3 regions of the Klebsiella sp. KE9456 genome follow, and region 1 is predicted to be linked to each of the others. Evidence: riboswitches for the same ligand, from Rfam matches in the RefSeq annotation. Region 1 holds a riboswitch; each other region holds the start of a gene.
What was found. A riboswitch is a leader RNA that binds a small molecule or an ion and turns the genes downstream of it on or off. The one in region 1 is predicted to bind thiamine pyrophosphate.
Positions count from the first base shown of each region.

Region 2: linked by a shared signal. The riboswitch ahead of ABK821_RS05375 (TenA family protein) and the one ahead of thiB (thiamine ABC transporter substrate binding subunit) in region 1 are both predicted to bind thiamine pyrophosphate.
Region 3: linked by a shared signal. The riboswitch ahead of thiC (phosphomethylpyrimidine synthase ThiC) and the one ahead of thiB (thiamine ABC transporter substrate binding subunit) in region 1 are both predicted to bind thiamine pyrophosphate.

Region 1 covers NZ_JBDYQK010000002.1:177,568-185,645, forward strand. The annotation lists gene thiQ (thiamine ABC transporter ATP-binding protein ThiQ) at 1-540, opposite strand, end outside; gene thiP (thiamine/thiamine pyrophosphate ABC transporter permease ThiP) at 524-2,134, opposite strand; gene thiB (thiamine ABC transporter substrate binding subunit) at 2,110-3,093, opposite strand; TPP riboswitch at 3,125-3,288, opposite strand; gene sgrR (HTH-type transcriptional regulator SgrR) at 3,326-4,981, opposite strand; gene sgrT (glucose uptake inhibitor SgrT) at 5,069-5,221, shown strand; gene ABK821_RS03080 (sugar efflux transporter) at 5,483-6,667, shown strand; gene ABK821_RS03085 (MFS transporter) at 6,713-8,023, opposite strand.
Region 2 covers NZ_JBDYQK010000004.1:71,991-80,068, forward strand. The annotation lists gene ABK821_RS05360 (LacI family DNA-binding transcriptional regulator) at 228-1,262, shown strand; gene ABK821_RS05365 (TIM barrel protein) at 1,447-2,370, shown strand; gene ABK821_RS05370 (Gfo/Idh/MocA family protein) at 2,386-3,558, shown strand; TPP riboswitch at 3,717-3,818, shown strand; gene ABK821_RS05375 (TenA family protein) at 3,888-4,583, shown strand; gene ABK821_RS05380 (ABC transporter ATP-binding protein) at 4,580-5,308, shown strand; gene ABK821_RS05385 (ABC transporter permease) at 5,305-6,045, shown strand; gene ABK821_RS05390 (ABC transporter substrate-binding protein) at 6,071-7,006, shown strand; gene ABK821_RS05395 (diaminobutyrate--2-oxoglutarate transaminase) at 7,311-8,078, shown strand, end outside.
Region 3 covers NZ_JBDYQK010000035.1:17,182-25,259, forward strand. The annotation lists gene thiH (2-iminoacetate synthase ThiH) at 1-546, opposite strand, end outside; gene thiG (thiazole synthase) at 543-1,313, opposite strand; gene thiS (sulfur carrier protein ThiS) at 1,315-1,515, opposite strand; gene ABK821_RS23485 (HesA/MoeB/ThiF family protein) at 1,499-2,254, opposite strand; gene thiE (thiamine phosphate synthase) at 2,247-2,882, opposite strand; gene thiC (phosphomethylpyrimidine synthase ThiC) at 2,882-4,777, opposite strand; TPP riboswitch at 4,866-4,975, opposite strand; gene rsd (sigma D regulator) at 5,026-5,529, opposite strand; gene nudC (NAD(+) diphosphatase) at 5,625-6,398, shown strand; gene hemE (uroporphyrinogen decarboxylase) at 6,438-7,502, shown strand; gene nfi (deoxyribonuclease V) at 7,512-8,078, shown strand, end outside.

The sequences.
Region 1 (8,078 bases):
TTGCTGCTGCTGGCAGACGTCGGCAACCAGCGCCAGCATCTCCTGACGTAGCGCGGGATCGAGCGCTGAGAAGGGTTCATCCAGCAGCAGTACCGGTTGCTGACGCACCAGACAGCGCGCCAGCGCCGCACGCTGGCGTTGCCCGCCGGAAAGCTCGCCAGGCAGGCGATCCAGCAATGCGTCAATCGCCATCTGCCCGGCAATGGTCTGCAAACGGGTGGCCTGCTCTGCGTTCAGCTTTAATCCCGGATGCATCCCCAGCGCGATGTTCTGGCGGATAGTCAGGTGATTAAAGAGATTATTTTCCTGAAACAGCATCGATACCGGACGGCGCGCGGGCGGCGTGTGAGTATGAGGCTGACCGTCGATCTCAATGCTGCCGCTGGCGGGTGATAAAAAACCGGCGATCAGATTCAGCAGGGTACTTTTCCCGGCACCGCTGGGACCGAGGACGGCCAGGCATTCGCCGCGTTCAGCAGAGAGGGTAAAACGCATCGGCAGATGCTGGTAAAGCCAGGTGACATCATTCAGTTTTAGCATCACGCCCCGGAAGTTTTTCAATTACGCTAAAGAGTAAAAAGCACAGCGCCAGCAGCAGCAGAGCGGTAACGGCGCCGTCCTGGCTACGATAAGCGCCAATTTGCTGATACAGATAGAACGGCAGGGTACGAAAATCTTCATTGCCGAACAGCGCCACGACGCCGAAATCGCCGATCGACAGCACGCAGGCGAAAGCCAGCGCCTGGGCCAGCGGGCGCGTTAAGGCGCGAAGCTCCACCACCCTAAGGCGCGTAAAGCCGTGCAAATCCAGCGACTGGCAAAGCGCGCCATAGCGGGTGCTGATATCGCGCATAGGATTTTCCAGCACCTTTAGCGCATAGGGAATCGCCATCAGCGCATTGGTGAAAATCACGATACCGTCGGCGGATTCCGGTAGCCCTGTGCTGTTATTGAGCAGCAGGAAGAATCCGGTGGCCAGTACGATGCCCGGCATGGCGAGGATCAGCATGCCGCTGAGTTCGAGCGCCTGTCCGGCCAACGGGCGATTACGGGCGCGAAGTTCGCGACTGCTCCACAGCAGCATCATGGTCAGCATCACGCTTAACAGCCCGGCGGCAAGGGCGATACGCAGTGAGGTCCCTAGCGCCTGCCATAGCGCAGGCTGTTGCAGGACGCTAAACAGATTGTTATTCAGACCGTCGTATATCACCGCCAGTAGCGGAGGCAGCAACAGTAAAAGCGCGATGACAATGAGCGCAATGTCGCTCAGTCGACTGAACAAACGGTCGTCAGGATCGCGCCAGCCGTGGATGTTGCTGACCCCGATGGCGAGGGCTTTGCTCAGGCGCTGGCTGAGTAATACCAGCCCGAGGCAGCAGACCATCTGGATCAGCGCCAGCATCGCCGCGCGCGCCGGGTCATAGTCGAAATTGAGCGCCTGGTAGATCGCCAGTTCGATCGTGGTCGCGCGCGGGCCGCCGCCCAGCGACAGCACGGTCGCAAAGCTGGCGAAACAGAGCATAAAGATCAGCGCCGCGACAGGCAGAATTTGCCGACGCAGCCATGGCCATTCAACCAGCCGGAAGAAGGCGTAGCCGCGCATTCCTAGCTGGGCGGCGATTTGCCGCTGTTCGCCGGGGATATTTTCCAGCGTTTGTAGCAGCAGGCGCGTGGCCATTGGCATATTGAAGAACACATGCGCCAGCAGGATCCCTTGTAATCCGTAGGGTGAAAACGTCCACTGCCAGCCGAACACGGTAAACAATTCAGCCAGCCAGCCCTGGCGACCGTAAACGCTAAGAATGCCGAATACCGCCACCAGCACCGGCAAGATTAAGGTCATCGCGCACAAGCGCAGCAGCAGCGTGCGCCCGGGGAAGCGCCGACGGTAGAGCGCGCGGGCGAGAAAAATCGCTGGTATCACGGAAAGCAGCGCGGAAAGAAACGCCTGCCAGAAAGAAAAGCGCACCACATGCCAGAGATAGCTATCGCTAACCATCGATCCCCAGACCGCTTCCGGCGCGCTGAACCACAGCGCCAGAAAAGCAGCCAGCGCGACGGCGACCAGTAAGGTCGCCGCCGTCAGGCCGGGCAGCAGCCAGCCGAAAGTTAGCGGCTGACGGCGCGTTGCCATGCGCTGATCCAGTTCTGGCGCTCAGCCGCCACCTGTTGCGGCGTAAATTCAAGGGTGGTTTGCGGTTTGATCAGCCCGTCAAAACCTGCGGGAAGCGCAACCTGGGTAACCGGATACATCCAGTTGCCGGTGGGGATCGTGTTCTGGAAGCCGGGAGAAAGCATAAATTTGAGGAATTTCTCTGCCAGCTCCGGTTGTTTGCTGGCCGCGGTGCGGGCGGCAACTTCGACCTGCAAATAGTGGCCTTCCGCGAAGTTGGCCGCCGCGTAGTTATCTTTTTTCTCTTCGATAATGTGATAAGCCGGGGAGGTGGTGTAGCTGAGCACCAGGTCGCTTTCGCCCTTGAGGAACAGGCCGTAGGCTTCGCTCCAGCCTTTGGTGACGGTGACGGTTTTCGCCGCCAGTTTCTGCCAGGCTTCCGGCGCGTTATCGCCGTAGACTTTTTGCATCCACAGCAGCAGGCCGAGGCCCGGCGTGCTGGTGCGCGGATCCTCATAAATGACCCGCCATTTCTGCTTGCCCTCAACCAGTTCTTTCAGGCTTTTCGGCGGATTTTTGAGCTTGTTTTTATCGTAAACAAAGGCGAAATAGCCGTAATCGAAGGGAACGAAGGTATCGTTGCGCCAGCCGCCGGGTATGCTGACCGCGCGGGTAGATACGCCGCTTTTGGCGAACAGCCTGCTCTGGGCCGCGGCTTCCAGCAGGTTGTTATCCAGTCCAAGCACCACATCGGCTTTGCTGTTTTTGCCTTCCATTCGCAGACGATTGAGCAGCGAGACGCCATCTTCCAGCGCCACGAACTTCAGTTCGCAGTCGCAGTCCGCTTCAAAGGCTTTTTTGACCGCCGGGCCTGGCCCCCAGTCGGCGGCGAAGGAGTCGTAGGTATAAACGGTCAGGGTGGGTTTGGCAAAAACCGGCGCGGCGACCAGCGCCAGCAGGGGAAGTAATTTTTTTAACACTTTGCACCTCAGAAGAAGGGGGGGCAAAGGATTTTGAGTGGGCCTCAAATCCCTTCGCCGGCGTTATCCGGATCAGGTTCGACGGGTATTTTCTCAGCCCATACGCTTTATCTTTCTGGTTGCTTCCGGGCTAACCGCGCGTCGATGCAACTCGAATGATATTGTGTATGTTTATTAGCACCCCGTTGAGAACGGCAGTTAGTGTAATGATTTTATCTGCTAACGAAAAGCGTTACGGCTCCGGCGGCGCAAACCAGGCTGACTTAAAGTCAAACCAGCCAAGGGTGTTCATTCGCACGCCGCGCATACTGCGTTGCCCCTGGATCATCAGCCAGTGGTGAATGAGCGGCACGATAGTTTGCGTGGTGAGCAACTGCTGGCTCCAGGCCGCCGGATTAAGCTCTCCCGCGCGCCAGCGGCCGGCATCGCGCTCCCAGTCAATGGGAATACATTTGCGAATCAGCGGGACTTCATACAGCCAGGCAAACAGGGAAAAATCGATCGGCAGCGTAAAGTTGGCGCTGTTGAGCCACACGTCACTCACTACCTCTCCGCGATGCCACTCTTCGTATTCCAGTTCCTGAATCTCCAGCTTCACCTGATGTTCGGCCAGCAGCGTCGCCATGATCTTGCCCATGACGCGATGTTCGACGTGCTCCTGATAGTAGGTCAGCCTGACCGTTTCCAGACCTGGCGGTTTTTCACAGGCATGGCTGCGCGCATGATGCCAGCGGGGCAGCAGGCCATAGGCTGGAAACCAGTTGCCCTGGTAGTGTTCACCAGCGTGATAGAGCAGGTTAGCGGGCTGGAACAGATAACTTAACCACTGGCGTACCGCCGTATTACCGCCGAGCGGGCTGCGGGAGTCGAACAGCAGGTAATAGCAGCCTTCTTCAAGGCGGCTTTCTACCGCTTTTTCACTCTCCGTACTTCCCTGAAGCGTTAACCCGCCGTTGGACTCTTCACCAATTTCCGGCAGTACCCAGACGTTGACTTCATCAATTAGCGCCCGGTAGCCGAAATAGTCGTCGAAAGCGTGAATTTTAAGTTGATTCTGGTTATTACGCACAACCGAGTAAGGGCCGGTGCCAATGGGCGTGCTGGCGAATTTTTCCATCGACCGCCACTCCTGGGGCAGGATCATCGCCTGAACCTGGCTGAGTAACCACGGTAGCCAGCGGTCGGGCTGACTAAGATGAATATCCAGGGTCCATGCGGTGGGGGAGTCGATACGCTCAATATGGGAGAAGAGCGGCAGCGTGTTGCTACGCTGTAAGGAAGAGATGACATCCGCCATCTCCAGTTCCCGACCATGATGAAAATGTATGCCCGGACGAAGAAAAAAACGCCAGTGAGTGGCGGTGATCTGCTGCCAATGGTGAGCAATATCCGCTTCCAGTTCCCCATTTTCCTCATTTACTCGCGTCAGCGCGCTAAAAATCTGCCGCACGATGTGCGTTTCTGAGCGGCGCAGCGCGCTGCCTGGCAGCAGATTTTTCATCGGTCGATAGTAGAGCACGCGCAGAATATGCCGACCCTGGCGGAAGCTGCGGCCAAGATGGGAGATCAGCATCTGTCGGACGGCGGCTTTATCACCGACTAACTGTACCAGCTGATCGATCCTGTCCTGTTCCAGCAGATCTTCCGCTCTTTGCTGCTGCAGGGCCAGACCGGTATAGAGAAAAGCCAGTCGGGAACGCTTACCGCGTCCGGCTTCCGCCTGCCAGGTCAGCCAGCCACGCTCTTCCATCATATTCAGTAAGGTGCGCATATGGCGGCGCGAGCAGCTCAGCATATCTGCCAGTTCATTAAGCGTCGTCTCCTGCGACTTACCGTCGCAGCACTGCCATAAGCGGATGAACTGCTGTTGTAAACGGCTGGAAGACATAAAAGGGGAACTCCTGATAAAAACTCAGCAATTTATGACTTCCTATATTAAGTCAATAATCACCTTCGATGAAGTGAGGAGGTGAATATGATGAGGTCTACCACACAACAGTTCTACCAACGCTACTTTTCTGCGACGCAGGATGCGTCCTGGCTGGCCCGCCTGATGGCAGGAAGACAGCAGAAAATGCTCGGCGAACTGATGCAGTGGGGAGTGACGTCGCAGACCTCGGTTCATTGACTTGCAGACATCATGTGTGACTGAGTATTGGTGTTATATTCGCCCGTTTTTCAAGCTGCAGTTATCTGTGTCGCCAGAGATTGACAGTCTGGCTGCATGATTCAGCCTGGGTCCCTCCTCTGGTGAGCCAGGGTAAGCGCTGTTCAGTAACCTTTGTATAGTTATTGTCCTGCAACTCGAAATTCATAGAGTATAGAATCACCCGCCAGCAGAAATCTTCTGCTGGCTTTTTTCTTTTTTTCGCGCGCTAAAGGATATGTGATGCTGTGGTTAATGACGATGGGGCGCCGTCTTAACGGCGTGTACGCCGCTTTTATGCTGGTCGCGTTTATGATCGGTATTGCAGGCGCGCTGCAGGCGCCGACGCTCAGTTTATTCCTTAGTCGCGAAGTGGGCGTGCAACCCTTTTGGGTGGGACTGTTCTATACGGTTAACGCGATTGCCGGCATTCTGGTCAGCCTGGCGCTGGCTAAGCGCTCGGATAGCCGGGGCGATCGTCGACGCCTGATCATGTTCTGCTGCCTGATGGCGGTAGGAAACGCGCTGCTGTTTGCGTTTAATCGTCATTATCTGACGCTGATCACCGGTGGCGTGATGCTGGCCTCGGTGGCGAACGCCGCGATGCCGCAGCTTTTTGCGCTGGCGCGGGAATACGCCGATAGCTCGGCCCGTGAAGTGGTGATGTTCAGTTCGATAATGCGTGCTCAGCTCTCGCTGGCATGGGTGATCGGTCCTCCGCTGGCCTTTATGCTGGCGCTTAATTATGGCTTCACGACCATGTTTTCGATAGCGGCGGGGATCTTTGTCATCAGTCTGGCGCTCATCGCTTTCAGGCTCCCGTCGGTCGCCCGTGTTGAACAACCCTCGGAGGAGGGGGGAGTGCTGAGGCAGGTCGGGGGATGGCACGATAAAAATGTCCGTATGCTGTTTATCGCCTCCACGCTGATGTGGACCTGCAACACTATGTATATCATTGATATGCCACTGTGGATCAGTAGCGATCTCGGACTGCCGGACAGCCTCGCCGGAGTCCTGATGGGGACGGCCGCCGGACTGGAGATTCCGGCGATGATTCTGGCGGGTTACTTCGTTAAGCGCTGGGGCAAGCGCAATATGATGGTGGCGGCGGTTGCCGCGGGCGTGCTGTTTTATATTGGCCTGATTCTGTTTCACGGCCGCGTGGCGCTGCTGGTTTTACAGCTGTTTAATGCGGTGTTTATCGGTATTATCGCCGGGATTGGCATGCTGTGGTTTCAGGATCTGATGCCCGGACGAGCAGGGGCGGCAACGACGCTATTTACCAACAGTATCTCCACCGGGGTCATTCTGGCAGGCGTCATTCAGGGCGCGCTGTCGCAAAGCTATGGGCATACCAGCGTTTACTGGATGATTACGGCGATTTCGCTGGTGACGCTGTTTATGACCAGCAGGGTTAAGAATATTTAGCGCCTGAGTGCTCCGGCAGCCTGCCGGAGCACTGTCCGTCATGCGTTATTTCAATACAATTCGTTTGATATCGCCGATAATGAAGATATACGCAATAACGCCAATCAACGCGGTCACACCGATATAAATGAGCGCGTAGAAGAAATTACCGGTCATTGAGATGATAACGCCAATGATTAATGGGGTAATGATTGACGCCATATTTGCACAAAAATTAAAAATCCCCCCGGTAAGCCCGGCCATATTCTTCGGCGCTATATCTGAGATCAATGTCCAGCCTAGCCCGACCATGCCCTGGCCAAAAAAGGCAATTGACATGATGATAATAACGGCGGTGTTACTATCCACCCAGTTAGCGGTAATTATTGTGCCGGAAAGTAATAGTCCGGAAATAATCGGGAGTTTTCTGCTAATATTTACTGAACATGTCTTTTTTAATATTTTATCCGATATCCAGCCGCCGAAAATAATGCCGATGGCCGCTGCCAGAAAGGGCCAGGAAGCAAAGAAACCAACGTGAAGCCACGGTAAATGACGCTCGTTCGCGAGATAGGTCGGGAACCAGGTCAAAAAGAAAACCAGCGTCGTGTTACCGGCATATTGCCCCAGGCTGGCGCCAATGATTTGTCGGCAGCACAGCAGGCGTTTCGCATCAGGCCAGTTAAAGGGAATATTTTCATTGGGTTGTGCGGTATTTTCTGCGCCGATATATTCCAGTTCGGCTTGATTTGCGGTTTTTGACTCATGAGGTTCATGATAAAACTTCCACCACACAAAGGTAAATACAATACCTAATCCACCGGTAATAAAAAATAATGTTCTCCAGCCATGATGTTCAAGAATTAAAAAGAGCAATGGAGAAAAAGCGGCCAGGCCAATATATTCTCCGACGGTGTAGGTCGCCGTTGCGCGCGCGCGTTCATGCTGTGGAAACCATTTACTGACAACCCGGCTGTTGACCGGGAAACAGGGCGCTTCGCTGATACCTAACCCTAAACGCAGCAGCAGTAGGGATTTCAACCCCACGCTAAAGCTTTGTAATAGGGTAAAGGTGGACCAGAAAAAAATTGACAGGGCATAGGTTAATTTATTGCCAAAACGATCTAAAAACATCCCGCCAGGAATTTGAGCCAGCGCATAAGTCCAGGCGAAAGCGGAAAAAACGATACCCATCATCGTCGGGTCGATATGTATTTCGCGGGTTAAACTGGGTGCAACAATACCCAAAATGGTACGATCGAGATAATTTATCATCGTCCCAATAGAGAGTAACAGTAGAATGACAATTCGCGTTTTGCTTCGTTTCTGTGTGGCCGACGGCAGAATCGGCCGTTCCTCAGCATTTATCGTCCTCATATAGAATTCCTTTAAAGTTTAAAATATTTTTGCATGACTACAGGCATGCAAAAAT
Region 2 (8,078 bases), on a different contig from region 1:
CGCCGCCGGGCAATTCCGGAAAAACGCACTTTGTCAGCAATCTGCAACCACTGGTGGTTTACCTTTTGTTCTCAGCGGTTACAAACAACGTTGCCGGATAAATGACGCCCCTAATATGCATAGTCTGATGTACTGTCCGATGGCGTTGTTTAAACCCAGGACTGCGGGCTTTTTTACCGAAAGAAATAATGATAGATTTTTATCATTATTTTCTGAGGGGAATATCAATGTCAGCGAAAAAAGTCACCATGACAGATATAGCCAGGGATGCCAAAGTCGGCATTGCCACCGTTGACCGGGTGCTCAATAAACGTACCCCCGTCAAAGCAAGTACCGAACGTAAAGTGCTTGAAGCCGCCCGTCGGCTGGGATTCGCGCTGGAACAATCGCGCTATCGGCAGGCTGGCGGTCAGTCAGCGGTAACGCTGCGAATGGGGTTTATTCTGCTTCAGCAATCACACTCATTTTATCATCAACTGGCGCAGATGCTTGAGCAGGCGGCCATGCCCTGGCATAACCCGACGCAGCCTCCCGTTTTTCTGCATTACGATATTAACGCCATCGATGACATGGTGGCCGCCATCGACCGTCTGAGCGATGAAGTGGATGTGATCGGCATTGTCGCGCTGGACAACCCGCTGATCCGCCACGCGATTACCCAGGCCATTGATAAAGGCGTTCGCGTTTTTACCCTGCTCTCTGACATGGCTGTGGCGCAACGCACTGGCTATATCGGTCTGGATAATCAAAAAGCGGGCCGCACCGCCGGTTGGGCGATCGACAGGCTTTGTCGCCATGAAGGAGAAATTGGCATCATCATCGGTGATAATCGGTTTATCTGTCAGGAGAGTTGCGAAATTAGCTTTCGTTCATATCTGCGCGAACACGGAAAAGGCGAGCGGGTGCTGGAACCGGTACGCAGCTATGAACGTGCGGATATAGCCCGGCAGGTAACGGATGCCATGTTGCGAGATTACCCTTCCCTGACGGCGATTTACGCCCCTTGCGGCGGCGTTGAGGGGATTATTGACGCGCTACAGGCGCATCAGCGCCAGCATCAGGTGATGCTGATTTGTCACGGCCCGGTGGAAAATGGCGAACTGGCGTTAATTGATGGCACTATCGATCTGATGATCACGCACCGCCTGCCCGCACTCGCAGACGCAACCATAAACGCATTTCTCCAGGCCAGCGGTCAGTCACAGGCAACCTTTATCAACGCCCTGCAGCCGTTCGACCTCCTCACCAAAGAAAATCTCTGATCGCCATGGCGCGGGCATTTCCTCGGCGCGCCTTCTCCTGCCTCATTTTGATAAAAAACCATCAAATAGAACATCAAAATAAACCTTGAATAACATCAAAAAAATAAAAATTCGATGTTGTTGAATTTGAAATATTCATTCAATACTGATGCCGCTTTCATCGCACACTGAAAAGGAATCCGTCATGACCATACATATTGCCAACGCGCCGTGTAGCTGGGGCGTCGATGATCCCAAAAATCCTTATCTGCCGCCTTTCAAGAAAGTGCTGCAGGAAGCCGCCACCGCGGGCTATGAAAGTATTGAATTAGGGCCCTGGAGCTATCTGCCAACCCAGGCCAGTGAACTCAGCGCAGCGCTGAATAAACAAGGGTTATCTCTGGTTGCCGGGACGATCTTTGATGATCTGGTCAGCGAAGAGAACTTCCCGAATATCGTCGAACTGACGCATAACATTTGCCGTAATTTATCGCAGGTCCCCGTTGCGGAAAAAACAGCGGGTAATCCTTTCCAGCCTCCTTACCTGGTGATCATTGATTTCGGTAATCCCCAGCGAGCGCAATATGCCGGGCGTAGCGAGCTGGCGCCGCGACTGTCTCCTGCCGACTGGCAGCAGATGATTAACCATATTGTCATCATCAGCAAACTGGCATGGCAGGAGTACGGCGTCCGTCCGGTCATTCATCCCCATGCGGGCGGCTGTATCGAATTTGCCGATGAGATTGACCTGCTGGCGACGCAAATCCCCCACGACATCGCTGGTCTGTGTCTCGATACCGGCCATCTTTATTACTCAGGAATGGATCCCGTCAGCTGGCTGGATCGTCATTTTGACCGCCTTGACTACCTGCACTTTAAAGATGTTGATCCGAACGTGTTTGAAAGCGTGATTTCCCGTGGCATCGACTTCTTCTCCGCCTGCGCTGAAGGGGTGATGTGCCCGCTTGGCAGCGGCGCAATTGATTATCCGGCGGTACATGCGTTTCTGGAAAAACGCGGCTATCAGGGCTGGATAACCATTGAGCAAGAGCGCGATCCGCGCAATGTTGAAGGCAGCTTACAGGCCGTCACGGAAAGCCTGCGCTACCTGCGTTCCGTTGGCTTTTAATCTGGAGAGAAGAGAATGATTAATGGAACAAAACCCGTAGGCAGATCGTTACGCTGGGGCATGGTTGGCGGCGGTGGAAGCAGCCAGATCGGCTATATTCACCGTTCTGCGGCGCTGCGCGACGGCGCTTTTACTCTGTTAGCGGGCGCATTTGATATTGATGCCGAGCGTGGGCGTGAATTCGGTCAGCAACTGGGCGTGGAAGCCGGACGCTGCTATGCCGATTACGAAACCCTGTTTCGTGAAGAAGCGACGCGGGAAGACGGTATCGAAGCGGTCTCCATCGCCACGCCGAACAACACCCACTACGCCATTTGCCGTGCGGCGCTGGAGGCCGGATTGCATGTGGTTTGTGAAAAACCGCTGTGCTTTACCGCCGAAGAAGCGGATGCGCTGGTAGCGCTTAGCGAAAAACAACGCAAAATCATTGGCGTGACTTACGGCTACGCCGGTCATCAGATGATTTTGCAGGCGCGACAAATGATTGAGCAGGGATTGCTGGGCGAGATCCGCATCATCAATATGCAGTTCGCACATGGTTTCCACGCGCAGCCGGTAGAGCTGGAAAACCCGAGCACGCGCTGGCGGGTGGATCCGAAATTTGTCGGGCCCAGCTATGTATTAGGTGACTTAGCCACTCACCCGCTGTTTCTGGCGGAAACCATGGCGCCAAAACTCGCCATCACGCGTCTGATGTGCTCTCGCCAGAGCTTTGTCAAAACCCGTGCGCCGCTGGAGGATAACGCCTATGTGCTGATGGAGTACGACAACGGCGCTATCGGTTCAATGTGGTGTTCAGCGGTAAACTGCGGCTCGATGCACGGTCAGAAAGTGCGTATCGTCGGTGAGAAAGCGAGCCTGGAGTGGTGGGATGAGCAACCCAATCAGCTGCGTTATGAAATTCAGGGCGAGCCGGTGCGTATTCTCGAACGCGGGATGTCCTATCTCGACCCGTTGGCTTTACAGGACGATCGCATTGGCGGCGGTCACCCCGAAGGCTTATTTGAAGCATGGTCGAATTTGTACCGCCGTTTCGCCATCGCGATGGACGCCACCGATCGTAATGACCGCGCCCTGTTGGATAATTTCTGGTATCCGGACGCCAAAGCCGGTGCGCTCGGCGTGCATTGGGTGGAAAACTGCGTACGTTCAGCGGATGACGGCGCCCGCTGGGTTGAATTTCGCTAATGATCCCCCTGTGCGTGCTCGCCCGGCAGCACTGTGCTGACCGGGCCTGGCGCAGCCGGTTCATTCACGGGCTTTACCGGGCCTGAAAAAAGGTGACAACGTCACCTAATCTTGTCACATCACAGGATTGTAATCAAAAAGCGAATATCGTATAACAAGGGCCAACCGAGGGGTGTCCTGTAAGGACTGAGATGGCGCGAGCCGAACCCTTTGAACCTGATCTGGGTCATGCCAGCGAAGGGACGGGTCGGCATTTTCGCCAGTTTTGCGCCACTGCCTGTTCACACTTCTGACAGCACGCCCGGATCTCCCCGTTATCAGGAGGTCCAGTGATTCTTCCCGCGTTCACCCAGGGTATTTATGGTCGTCTGCGTCAGCAGGCCAACGCTGACTGGCAGCACTATGTCGCTCACCCCTTTCTCCGGCAACTCGCTGCAGGCACCCTGCCCGAAATCGCTTTTCGCCGTTACCTGACTCAGGATTATCTGTTTCTGATCCACTTTGCCCGGAGCTATGCGCTGCTGGTGAGTAAACTGCAGACGTTGCCAGAAATGCGCGCCGCCGCCGCGTCGATGAACGCCATTCTTGACGAGCTCCCGCTACATGTAGACTACTGCACAGGATGGGGTCTGGATGAGGCGACAATGGCGGCCACACCTGAAGCCGTGGAAACCGTCAACTACACCCGTTACGTACTGGATATCGGTCACGCCGGCGATACGCTGGATCTGTTGACGGCGCTGATGCCTTGCGTTGCCGGATACGCCGAAATCGGCCTCGGCTTACTGCACGATCCCGCCACTAACCTCACCACCAACCCCTATGCGTCCTGGATCCGTAACTATGGCGATGAGGGCTATCTGCGCGGGGTTAATTCGGCTATTAATCTGCTGGAAACCGTGTGGCAACAACGTGGCGGCGAAGCCCGATTTGCTGAACTCAGCCGCATCTTCACCACCGCCACGCGGCTGGAGGCCAGCTTCTGGCAAATGGGACTCAATGCCGTCACGGAGTGCGCAACGTGATAGCGCCGGGTATCGAGGTGCGCAACCTCAGCTTACGTTTTCACGCCCGGCAGATCTTCGACAACCTCTCATTTGATATTCCTGGCGGTCAGTGGGTGTCTCTGCTGGGGGCCAGCGGCGTGGGGAAAACCAGCCTGCTGCGCATTATCGCCGGACTGGAGCAGGCGACGGCGGGTCATGTTCGCGCCAGCGATGGCCAGCCGATGGCAAAACGTCTGGCCTGGATGGGGCAAAAGGATCTGCTCTATCCCTGGCTAAGCGTGCGTGACAATGTCTCCCTCGGCGCGCGTCTTCGCGGCGAACCCATTGATGACACGCGCGTCACCACGCTGTTAAGGCGGGTGGGTCTCGAACACTGCGCCAGCGACCGGCCATCCTCTCTGTCGGGGGGAATGCGCCAGCGGGCGGCCCTGGCGCGCACCCTCTATGAAGATCGCCCCATTGTATTGATGGACGAGCCCTTTTCAGCGCTCGATACCCTTACCCGCACGCGAATTCAAACCCTGGCCGCCGAATTGTTAGTGAACCGTACCGTGATGCTTATCACCCACGATCCGATGGAAGCCTGCCGACTCAGCCATCGCCTGCTGGTACTCTCGCCCGCTGCCGGAGGAATTGACGATACGCACCGCTTATCCGGCATGCCGCCCCGAGCCTGTGACGATCCGCAGGTATTAACCAGCCAGGCGGAGCTGCTGCAACAGCTAATAAGGGCCAACGGATGAACGCTAAACTGTTGCGCGGCGGCGTGGTGTTCTGCGGCCTGCTGTTGCTCTGGTGGCTGGCGAGCCGTAGCGGAATTCCGGCCTTTTTGCTTCCTTCACCATCAGCGGTGGCCAGCGCGTTGTGGTTCAACCGGGGTTACCTGGGCTGGCATACGCTGATCACCCTGAGCGAGATCCTCTGCGGTCTCACGGCTGGCGTGCTGCTCGGCGTCGCGCTGGCGCTATGTATGATCGTCTCGCCGCGTATTCAACGTTGGCTAATGCCGCTGGTGCTGACCAGTCAGGCGATCCCGGTCTTTGCCCTCGCCCCGCTACTCGTACTGTGGTTTGGCTTCGGCATAAGCGCCAAAGTGATGATGGCGGTGCTGGTGATTTTCTTCCCCGTGACCTCGGCATTTTTTGACGGGTTACGGCGGGTCAACCACGACTATCTCGATCTGGCGCGCACCATGGGGGCATCTTTTGGCGCGCAGTTGCGCCATGTGCGCATGATGGCGGCCCTTCCGGCTCTTGCCTCCGGCCTGAGAATGGCCGCGGCCGTCGCCCCCATCGGGGCGATTATCGGCGAATGGGTCGGCTCAGCCGAAGGCCTGGGCTACGTGATGCTCAATGCCAACGCGCGTCTGCAGACGGATATCTGTTTTGCGGCGCTGTTTATTTTAGTGCTGCTGACGGTCCTGTTATGGCTGACAGTGGATGCTTTTCTACACCGGCTGATTAACTGGGCGCCGGAATAATGACGCTTTTATATAAGGAGTAACCATGCGTAAATCTGTACCCGCCGCAATAACCCTCACCGCGCTGCTCTGCGGCCAGGCGCTGGCCAACGAGAAACTCACCCTTGTGCTGGACTGGTATATCAACCCGGATCACGCGCCGATCATGGTGGCCGAACAGATTGGCGCCTTTAAAGAAGCCGGACTGGACGTCACCATTGTGCCGCCATCGGACCCGGCGTTACCGCCGCGACTGGTGGCCGCTCATCAGGCCGATCTGGCGATCACCTATCAGCCGCAGGTGCATTTTTTTGCTGATGAAGGGCTGCCTCTGGTGCGCGTCGGTACGCTGATTAATTCACCGTTAAACACGGTAATTACCCTGGATAAAGACATCAAAACCCCGGCCGACCTGCAAGGCAAGAAAGTTGGCTATTCGGTTAGCGGTATTGAACAGGCGACGCTGGCAACCATGGCGCAGTATGCGCATATCGACCCCAAAAGTATCAAACTGGTCAATGTTAACTTCCAGTTAACCAGCGCCCTGCTAGCCGGCCAGGTCGATGCGGTCATTGGCGGCTATCGTAATATAGAAGCGCTGGAGCTGAAGCTGCAGGGGAAAGATCCCGTTGTGATGAACGTCGAGGATTATGGCGTACCGGCCTACGATGAACTGGTGATCGTCGCCAACCGTGACGAGGTCAACGCCCCGAAAATCAAGAAATTCCTTGCCGCATTGCAAAAAGGGGTCACTTATCTGCGCGCCCATCCTCAGCAGACCTGGCTGGCCTTTGCCGACGCGCATCCTGAACTTAACACCGAACTGAACAAGCAGGCCTGGCTGAAAACCCTCCCCCTGTTTGCCGTCAATCCGGCGGCGCTGAATAAACCGCGCTATGAAGCCTATGAACAGTTTTTATACACCAACAAGTTAGTTAAAAAAATTACCCCGCTGACAAATTATGCGGTTGAACTGCATTGAGTCATGGCCTTGCTGGCGGAATCGTTCCACCGGCAAGGGCAGCATCGCGGTAATAAAAGTACGTTATTTTTAACTAAAAATGACAATTTAAAAGGCCTTGGGCTATTTAATAATTAATAACAATATCAATAAATTAAAGGTCTATCCGTTAAAGTAAGAATAATGAAAAAATACCTTAATAAATAAAACGTTGAATGCAAATTTAAAAAGCCATATATTGTGCGCGCCTTATGCATGGCAATTCAATTTTTTACACCATTTTATTCAACCCGCGTTCAAGCGAAACACGGGTTGTGGGAGTGATATGATGACGGATAAAGTCCGTATTGATACTTTAGGCGCAGATTTATTAGATGCAAACAACGATACCTTTTTGGCCCGTCAGGCTGAATTCGAGTCGAATGTCAGGAGCTACCCGCGCAAACTGCCGTTGGCGATTACTAAAGCGGAAGGCGTCTGGCTGACCGATGCGGATAACAAGCAGTATCTGGATTGCCTTGCCGGCGCCGGTACTCTGGCTCTCGGCCACAACCATCCTGATGTGTTACAAAGCATCCAAAGTGTCATTACCAGCGGCTTGCCGTTACATACCCTCGATCTGACAACACCGTTAAAAGATCGCTTCTCTGAATACCTGCTCTCTCTGTTACCGGGCGAAGGCAAAGAATACTGCCTGCAGTTCACTGGCCCGTCCGGCGCTGACGCCGTGGAAGCGGCGCTGAAACTGGCGAAAAAATACACCGGTCGTTCTTCCGTAATCAGCTTCTCCGGCGGCTACCATGGGATGACCCACGGCGCGCTGTCCGTCACCGGTAATCTGTCGCCGAAAGCGGCGGTGAACGGCATGATGCCGGAAGTGCAGTTTATGCCTTATCCGCATCAGTATCGCTGCCCGCTGGGTATCGGCGGCGATGCGGGCGTAAAAGCACTGGCCTACTACTTCGAAAACCTGATCAACGACGTGGAAAGCGGCGTGCGTAAACCGGCGGCGGTGATCCTGGAAGCCGTTCAGGGGGAAGGCGGCGTGAACCCGGCGCCGGTCGAGTGGCTGCAGCGCATCCGTAAAGTGACT
Region 3 (8,078 bases), on a different contig from region 1:
CTGATAGACCATTACCCCATCCAGTCCAAGCGTTTTCAGCTCGGCGTACTCTTCCGTCGCCAGCGGCTGTACTTCCATATGCAAAGAGGCGAACTGGCGGCGAATGGCGGGCAAATGCTGTCGAAAGTAATCCATGCCGACTTTGCCCCGGTGTTCACCGGTGACCAACAGCAGATGCTCGAAGCCCATTTCGCGGATCGCCGCACACTCACGAGCAATTTCTGCATCGTCCAGGGTTTTGCGCTTGATATGGTTGCTCATTGAGAAGCCGCAGTAGGTGCAGTCATTGGCGCACAGATTGGAAAGATAGAGCGGGACATAGAAACTAACGGTATTGCCAAAACGTTGGCGCGTCAGACGCTGGGCGCGCTGGGCCAGAGGCTCCAGATAGCCAGCGGCGGCAGGGGAGAGCAGGGCCATCATATCGTCGCGACTGAGTTGTTTCGCCGCCAGCGCGCGTTCAACGTCGCGCGGTGTTTTACTGTTGATACGCAGGCGAATGTCGTCCCAGTCCAGTTGCCGCCAGCGGTCAGTGAAAGTTTTCATGCCAGCGCCTCCAGAAAGCCGGTTAGCGGGCTGGTGGCCTGTGCCAGGGCACTGCGGGCACCCGGACCTGCTTGTCGCGCCAGCAATCCGGCATCGATCGCCAGGCGGAACGCGCGGGCCATCGCCACCGGATCGTCGGCGACGGCGATGGCGGTATTCACCAGCACCGCGTCGGCACCCATTTCCAGCGCCAGCGCCGCATGGCTGGGGACGCCGATACCGGCATCGACCACCACCGGAACCGTGGCCTGCTCAATAATAATCTCCAGCATGGCTTTGGTTTCCAGTCCCTGATTGGAGCCGATAGGGGCACCGAGCGGCATCACCGCTGCACAACCTGCCTCTTCCAGACGTTTACACAATACCGGGTCGGCACCGCAGTAGGGCAGCACGACAAAGCCTTCACGCACCAGAATTTCCGCCGCTTTCAGGGTTTCAATCGGGTCTGGCAGCAACCAACGGGCATCCGGGTGGATTTCCAGTTTCAGCCAGTTTGTTGCCAGCGCTTCCCGTGCCAGACGGGCGGCGAACACGGCTTCTTCCGCCGTTTTCGCCCCGGAGGTATTGGGCAACAGGCTGACGCCTGCCGCCAGCAGCGGCGCGAGGATAGCGTCATTATGCTGGCGCAGATCGACGCGTTTCATCGCCAGCGTGACTAACTGGCTGCCGGAGGCGCGTATCGCCTCCACCATCACTTCCGGTGTGGCGAACTTACCGGTGCCGGTAAGAAGATGTGATGCAAAGGTTTTATCTGCAATACGTAACATGTCAGCCTCCAGCGATGACCTGAAAAAGCAGGATATGGTCGCCTTCCTGCAGAAGATGATGTTCCCACCGATCGCGCGGCAGGATCTGTTGATTGAGCGCCAGCGCGACGCCTGGCTGTTGTTGTTCCAGTTGAGCAAGCAGGGCGGCGACGGAGGTCGCTTCGGCGCACTGCAACGGCTCATCGTTAAACCACACCCGCATGCTGACCTCCACATACCGGACATCCATGGGCACGCTGTAATGCGAGAGTGCGCCAGTTACCGGTGCGGGCATCGAACAGGCGCAGAATATTACGCGGCGCTGCCATACCGCTGAGCAGCTTAATGGTCTCCAGCGCCTGTAAGGTGCCCATCATGCCGACAACCGGGCCAATGATGCCCGCTGTCCGACAGTTGCGTTCGGGTTCGGCTGCATCAGGCCATAAGCAGCGATAACAACCCTGTTCCCATGGCGGCGTCAGCACCATTAGCTGGCCTCCAAGCCCGACGGCGCTGGCGGTAATCAGCGGTGTTGCAAGGCTGACGCAGGCGGCATTGATGGCCTGTCGGGTGACCATGTTATCGGTGCAGTCCAGCACGACATCGGCTTTTGTTACTTCATCCCGCAGCGCCGGGCCGCTTAATCTCTGCTGTAATGTCACCAGCGCAATGTGCGGATTGAGCTGCGCCAGCCGCGCCCTGGCGGCAGAGGTTTTCGGTTGGGCGATATCATCGCTGGTGAACAGAATTTGCCGTTGTAAGTTACTGACGTGTACTTTGTCGTCATCGGCCAGTACCAGCGTGCCGACACCGGCCCCGGCCAGATAGAGAGCGGCAGGTGACCCCAGCCCGCCGAGGCCGACGATTAACACCCGGCTGGCGAGCAATTTTTGCTGCCCTTCAATGGCGATATCCTCCAGCAGCAACTGGCGGCTATAGCGCATAAAATCGCTGTCATTCATCTCCGGCTCCCGCTATCTCCAGCAATTGTGCCGTTGCCTGGCACCAGTCAGCAGCCTGAGTAATGGCGCTGACGACCGCGATACTACCAACACCGGTTGCCAGTACCGCCGGAGCGCGTTCGAGGCCGATCCCGCCGATGGCAACGGTGGGGTAATCGCCAAGACGTTCAATATGGCGCGCCAGTTGTTCCAGTCCTTGTGGCGCGGACGGCATCTGTTTGGTTTGCGTCGGGAAAACATGACCGAGGGCGATATAGGAGGGGCGAGCCGCCAGCGCGATGTCAATTTCCATGTCATCGTGGGTGGAGACGCCAAGACGCAGCCCTGCCTTGTGGATTGCGCTGAGGTCAGCGGTTTCCAGATCCTCCTGGCCGAGATGCGCCCCGTAAGCGTTGTGTTTGATCGCCAGTCGCCAGTAGTCATTGATGAACAGGCGGGCATTGTAGCGGCGGCCCAGCACGATAGCGGCTGATACATCGTCCTCCACCTCTTCGTCGCGCTTATCCTTGATACGTAACTGGATAGTGCGAACGCCTGCGCTCAGCAAGCGCTCGATCCACTCTACGCTATCAACAACCGGGTAGAGCCCTAAACGAAAAGGGACGGATGGGAAATCGGGCTGATACATTATGCTTCCTCCTTCCTGAGATAGATTTCACCGCCTTTGACGCGGAAGTTTTCTGACATATCCGCCATTCCTGCTTCGATGGTCTGTGTCGCCGCGTAGTCGCGGACTTCCTGGCTGATCTTCATTGAACAGAATTTTGGCCCGCACATGGAGCAGAAGTGCGCCACTTTACCGGACTCCTGCGGCAGCGTTTCGTCGTGGTAAGCGCGGGCGGTGAACGGGTCAAGCGCCAGGTTAAACTGGTCTTCCCAGCGGAACTCAAAGCGGGCTTTCGACATGGCGTTATCGCGGATTTGCGCGCCAGGATGGCCTTTTGCCAGGTCGGCGGCATGCGCCGCGATTTTGTAGGTGATCAGTCCCTGTTTCACATCCTCTTTGTTCGGCAGGCCGAGGTGCTCTTTTGGCGTTACGTAGCAGAGCATGGCGCAGCCAAACCAGCCAATCATTGCCGCGCCAATGCCGGAGGTGAAGTGGTCGTAGCCCGGCGCAATATCGGTGGTCAGTGGCCCTAAGGTGTAGAACGGCGCCTCAAAGCAGTGTTCCAGCTCTTCGGTCATGTTACGGCGGATCATCTGCATCGGTACGTGGCCAGGGCCTTCAATCATCACCTGCACGTCGTACTCCCAGGCAATTTTGGTCAGCTCGCCCAGCGTGTGCAGCTCGGCAAACTGCGCTTCGTCGTTCGCATCCTGAATTGATCCCGGACGCAGGCCGTCGCCCAGCGACAGCGAGACATCGTAAGCGGCGCAGATTTCGCAGATTTCGCGGAAGTGCTCGTAGAGGAAGTTTTCTTGATGGTGAGAGAGGCACCATTTCGCCATGATCGAACCGCCGCGCGAGACGATACCGGTCAGACGTTTTGCGGTCATTGGCACATAGCGCAGCAGCACACCCGCATGGATGGTGAAGTAGTCTACCCCTTGCTCGGCCTGCTCCAGCAGCGTGTCGCGGAAGGCTTCCCAGGTGAGATCTTCGGCGATCCCGTTTACTTTCTCCAGCGCCTGATAGATCGGCACGGTGCCGATCGGTACCGGGCTGTTACGCAGGATCCACTCGCGGGTTTCGTGAATATAGCGGCCGGTTGAGAGGTCCATCACCGTATCTGCGCCCCAGCGCGTTGACCACACCAGTTTTTCCACCTCTTCTTCAATGGAGGAAGTGACCGCGGAGTTGCCGATATTGGCGTTGACCTTCACCAGGAAGTTGCGTCCGATGATCATCGGTTCGGATTCCGGGTGGTTGATGTTGGCCGGGATAATCGCGCGACCGGCGGCCACTTCGTCACGAACAAATTCCGGCGTGATGTTTTCCGGCAGGCGCGCGCCAAATCCAACGCCCGGATGCTGCTGGCGTAATACATCGCCGCGAATGCGCTCACGCCCCATGTTTTCACGGATAGCGATGAACTCCATTTCCGGGGTCACAATCCCCTGACGCGCATAATGCAGTTGCGTGACGCACTTGCCCGCTTTGGCGCGCTTCGGCGTGAGCAGCCCCGTAAAACGCAGCTCGTCCAGCCCATCATCGGCCAGACGTTCTTTGGTGTACGCCGAGCTACGGTCGGTCAATTCTTCGCTGTCTGCGCGTGCCTCAATCCAGGGCTGACGCAGTTTTGCCAGCCCCTGCTGAACGTTAATGGCGACATCAGGATCGCCATAGGGGCCAGAGGTGTCATAGACCGGGATGGCTTCGTTCTCTTCGTATTGCGGATTCTCTTTGCTGCCGCCGATGAGCGTGGGACTTAGCTGGATTTCACGCATCGGAATGCGGATGTCCGGTTGTGAGCCGGTCATATAAATACGTTTTGAGTTCGGAAAGGCGGTGCCTTCCAGGGTGTCGATAAAGTGTTGGGCCTGGGCGCGTTGTTCGCGGCGAGTCAATTTTGTTGCAGACATAGCTCATTCCAAAAAGTGAAGGACGTGGCTTGTCAGACGACGGAGGAGTAATGGATGTGCGTTTGTTGCCCGTACAGGCTGACGCATAAAGCAGTTTACTCTTGTTCCCTTCGCAGGTATTAGCCTGATCAGGTTCCGCGGATCCCGAATTAACGGTCTCAGCCTGTGCTTTCGCACACGGCACTCCGACAAGATGTAACCCCGGCGACGGGGCAATGGATGTAAATTACTCGTTACTGCTTCATAACTCAAGCAGGCTTTGCAATTCCGCTTTTATCCTGGGCGTTAAGCTTCAGATGATTGCCGGAAGCCAGCAGAATGAGCCTATCTTCCAGCGTAAACCGTGCTTCCAGCGCTTCACCGATGTCGGAAAGCACCTGCTGAAACTCCGCATAATTATCGTGATCGATCGCGTTCTCCAGACTGGAGTCGTAATATTCCATGATCTGTTGAGTATTGGCTTCCAGTAATGCGTGGAGGCGCGTTGCGGCCGAACGTGGGTTTCCCTCTTCCATTTCACGAATAATGTGTTCATAAATACTGAAGTGTCCGGCGGAAAGGTAATCGACCAGACCCTGACAAAAATCATCCAGCGCTTTTTCATTCAACCGCATGTACGATTCTTTGCCAGGCTTAATGCCAACCAGATTGTAGTAAGCCACGAGCAAATGCTTACGTACCTGTAGCCAGCGATCGACCAGTTGATTGTTGCCTCCAACACGTTCCGTCAGGTTTTCCAACTGGTTTAACATGGTTGACTCCGCAAGTTTTAAAGAGAAATACGTTGCTCACCGGAATGTAAATATAATGTTAAAAGTGCCAGCAAAATAAAGGTAGTGCAATAGATATGGATCGTATTATTGAAAAATTAGATTGTGGCTGGTGGATCGTCAGCCACGAACAGAAATTATGGTTGCCCCGCGGGGAATTACCACATGGCGAAGCGGTAAATTTTAATCTTGCAGGGCAGTCCGCGTTGAGGATAGGAGAATGGCAAGGGGAGCCAGTCTGGCTGGTTTGTCAGGATCGGCGGCATGATATGGGATCGGTACGGCAGGTCATCGATCAGGATGTTGGTCTGTTTCAACTGGCGGGGCGGGGGGTACAACTGGCGGAATTTTACCGTTCGCACAAATTCTGCGGATACTGCGGTCACCCTATGCACCCGAGCAAGACCGAATGGGCGATGCTGTGCAGCCACTGCCGCGAGCGTTACTATCCGCAGATTGCTCCCTGCATTATTGTCGCCATCCGCCGGGATGATTCTATTTTACTGGCGCAGCATACCCGTCATCGCAACGGTGTGCACACGGTGCTGGCCGGGTTTGTTGAAGTGGGGGAAACTCTGGAGCAAACCGTTGCCCGCGAAGTGATGGAGGAGAGCGGCATTAAGGTGAAAAACCTGCGTTATGTCACTTCGCAGCCCTGGCCGTTCCCACAATCGCTGATGACGGCGTTTATGGCGGAGTATGACAGCGGCGAGATAGTCATCGACAAGAAAGAGCTGCTGGAAGCGGGCTGGTATCGCTATGACGATCTTCCGTTGTTGCCGCCGCCGGGCACGGTGGCACGCCGTTTGATCGAAGACACTGTGGCAATGTGTCGGGCTGAGTATGAGTGATGGTACACTGGCACCCTGACGCAATGAAGGAACTGCAAAATGACCGAACTGAAGAACGATCGTTACCTGCGCGCGCTATTGCGCCAGCCGGTTGATGTTACCCCGGTGTGGATGATGCGCCAGGCAGGCCGCTATCTGCCGGAGTACAAAGCCACCCGCGCACAAGCAGGCGATTTTATGTCGCTGTGTAAAAACGCCGAACTGGCGTGCGAAGTCACGCTACAACCGCTGCGGCGCTACCCGCTTGATGCGGCGATCCTCTTCTCGGACATTCTGACCATCCCGGATGCGATGGGGCTGGGACTCTATTTTGAGGCCGGGGAAGGCCCGCGCTTTACTTCGCCAGTCGCCAGTAAAGCGGATGTCGATAAGCTACCGATTCCTGACCCGGAAGACGAACTGGGCTATGTGATGAACGCGGTGCGTACGATCCGCCGCGCGTTGAAAGGTGACGTTCCGCTGATCGGTTTTTCCGGCAGCCCGTGGACGCTGGCGACTTACATGGTGGAAGGCGGCAGCAGCAAAGCCTTTACCGTCATCAAAAAAATGATGTATGCCGATCCGCAGGCGCTGCATGCGCTGCTCGATAAGCTGGCGAAAAGCGTCACTCTGTACCTCAACGCGCAGATTAAAGCGGGCGCCCAGTCGGTGATGATTTTCGACACCTGGGGCGGTGTGCTGACGGGGCGCGATTACCAGCAGTTCTCGCTGTATTACATGCATAAAATCGTTGACGGTCTGCTGCGGGAAAACGACGGTCGCCGTGTACCGGTCACGTTATTCACCAAAGGTGGTGGCCAGTGGCTGGAGGCGATGGCGGAAACCGGGTGTGATGCGTTAGGCCTCGACTGGACAACTGATATTTCTGACGCGCGCCGTCGCGTGGGCCATAAAGTGGCGCTACAGGGCAATATGGACCCGTCCATGCTCTATGCGCCACCGGCGCGCATTGAAGAGGAAGTGGCGACGATTCTCGCCGGATTTGGCCAGGGTGAAGGCCACGTCTTTAATCTTGGACACGGCATCCACCAGGATGTACCGCCGGAGCACGCGGGCGCATTTGCTGATGCGGTACACCGCTTGTCAGAACAGTACCACCGCTAAGGAGTCATGATGGATCTCGCGTCGCTACGCGCTCAACAAATTGAACTCGCCTCGTCGGTGATCCGCGAGGATCGCCTTGATAGCGATCCGCCGGATCTGATCGCCGGGGCGGATGTTGGGTTCGAGCAGGGCGGTGAAGTGACGCGAGCGGCGATGGTGCTGTTGACGTATCCAGCGCTTGAGCTGGTGGAATACAAAGTGGCGCGTATCGCCACTACCATGCCGTATATCCCCGGCTTCCTCTCCTTTCGCGAGTATCCTGCGCTGTTGGCGGCGTGGCAACAGCTGTCGCAAAAACCGGATTTAGTCTTTGTCGATGGGCACGGTATCTCTCACCCGCGTCGTCTGGGGGTGGCAAGCCACTTTGGATTGATGATGGATGTACCCACCATCGGCGTAGCGAAAAAACGGCTGTGCGGCAAGTTTGAGCCGCTTTCCGCCGAACCTGGCGCGCTGGCCCCGCTGATGGACAAAGGCGAGCAGTTAGCCTGGGTCTGGCGCAGCAAAGCGCGCTGTAACCCGCTGTTTATCGCCACCGGGCATCGCGTGAGTACCGACAGCGCGTTGGCGTGGGTG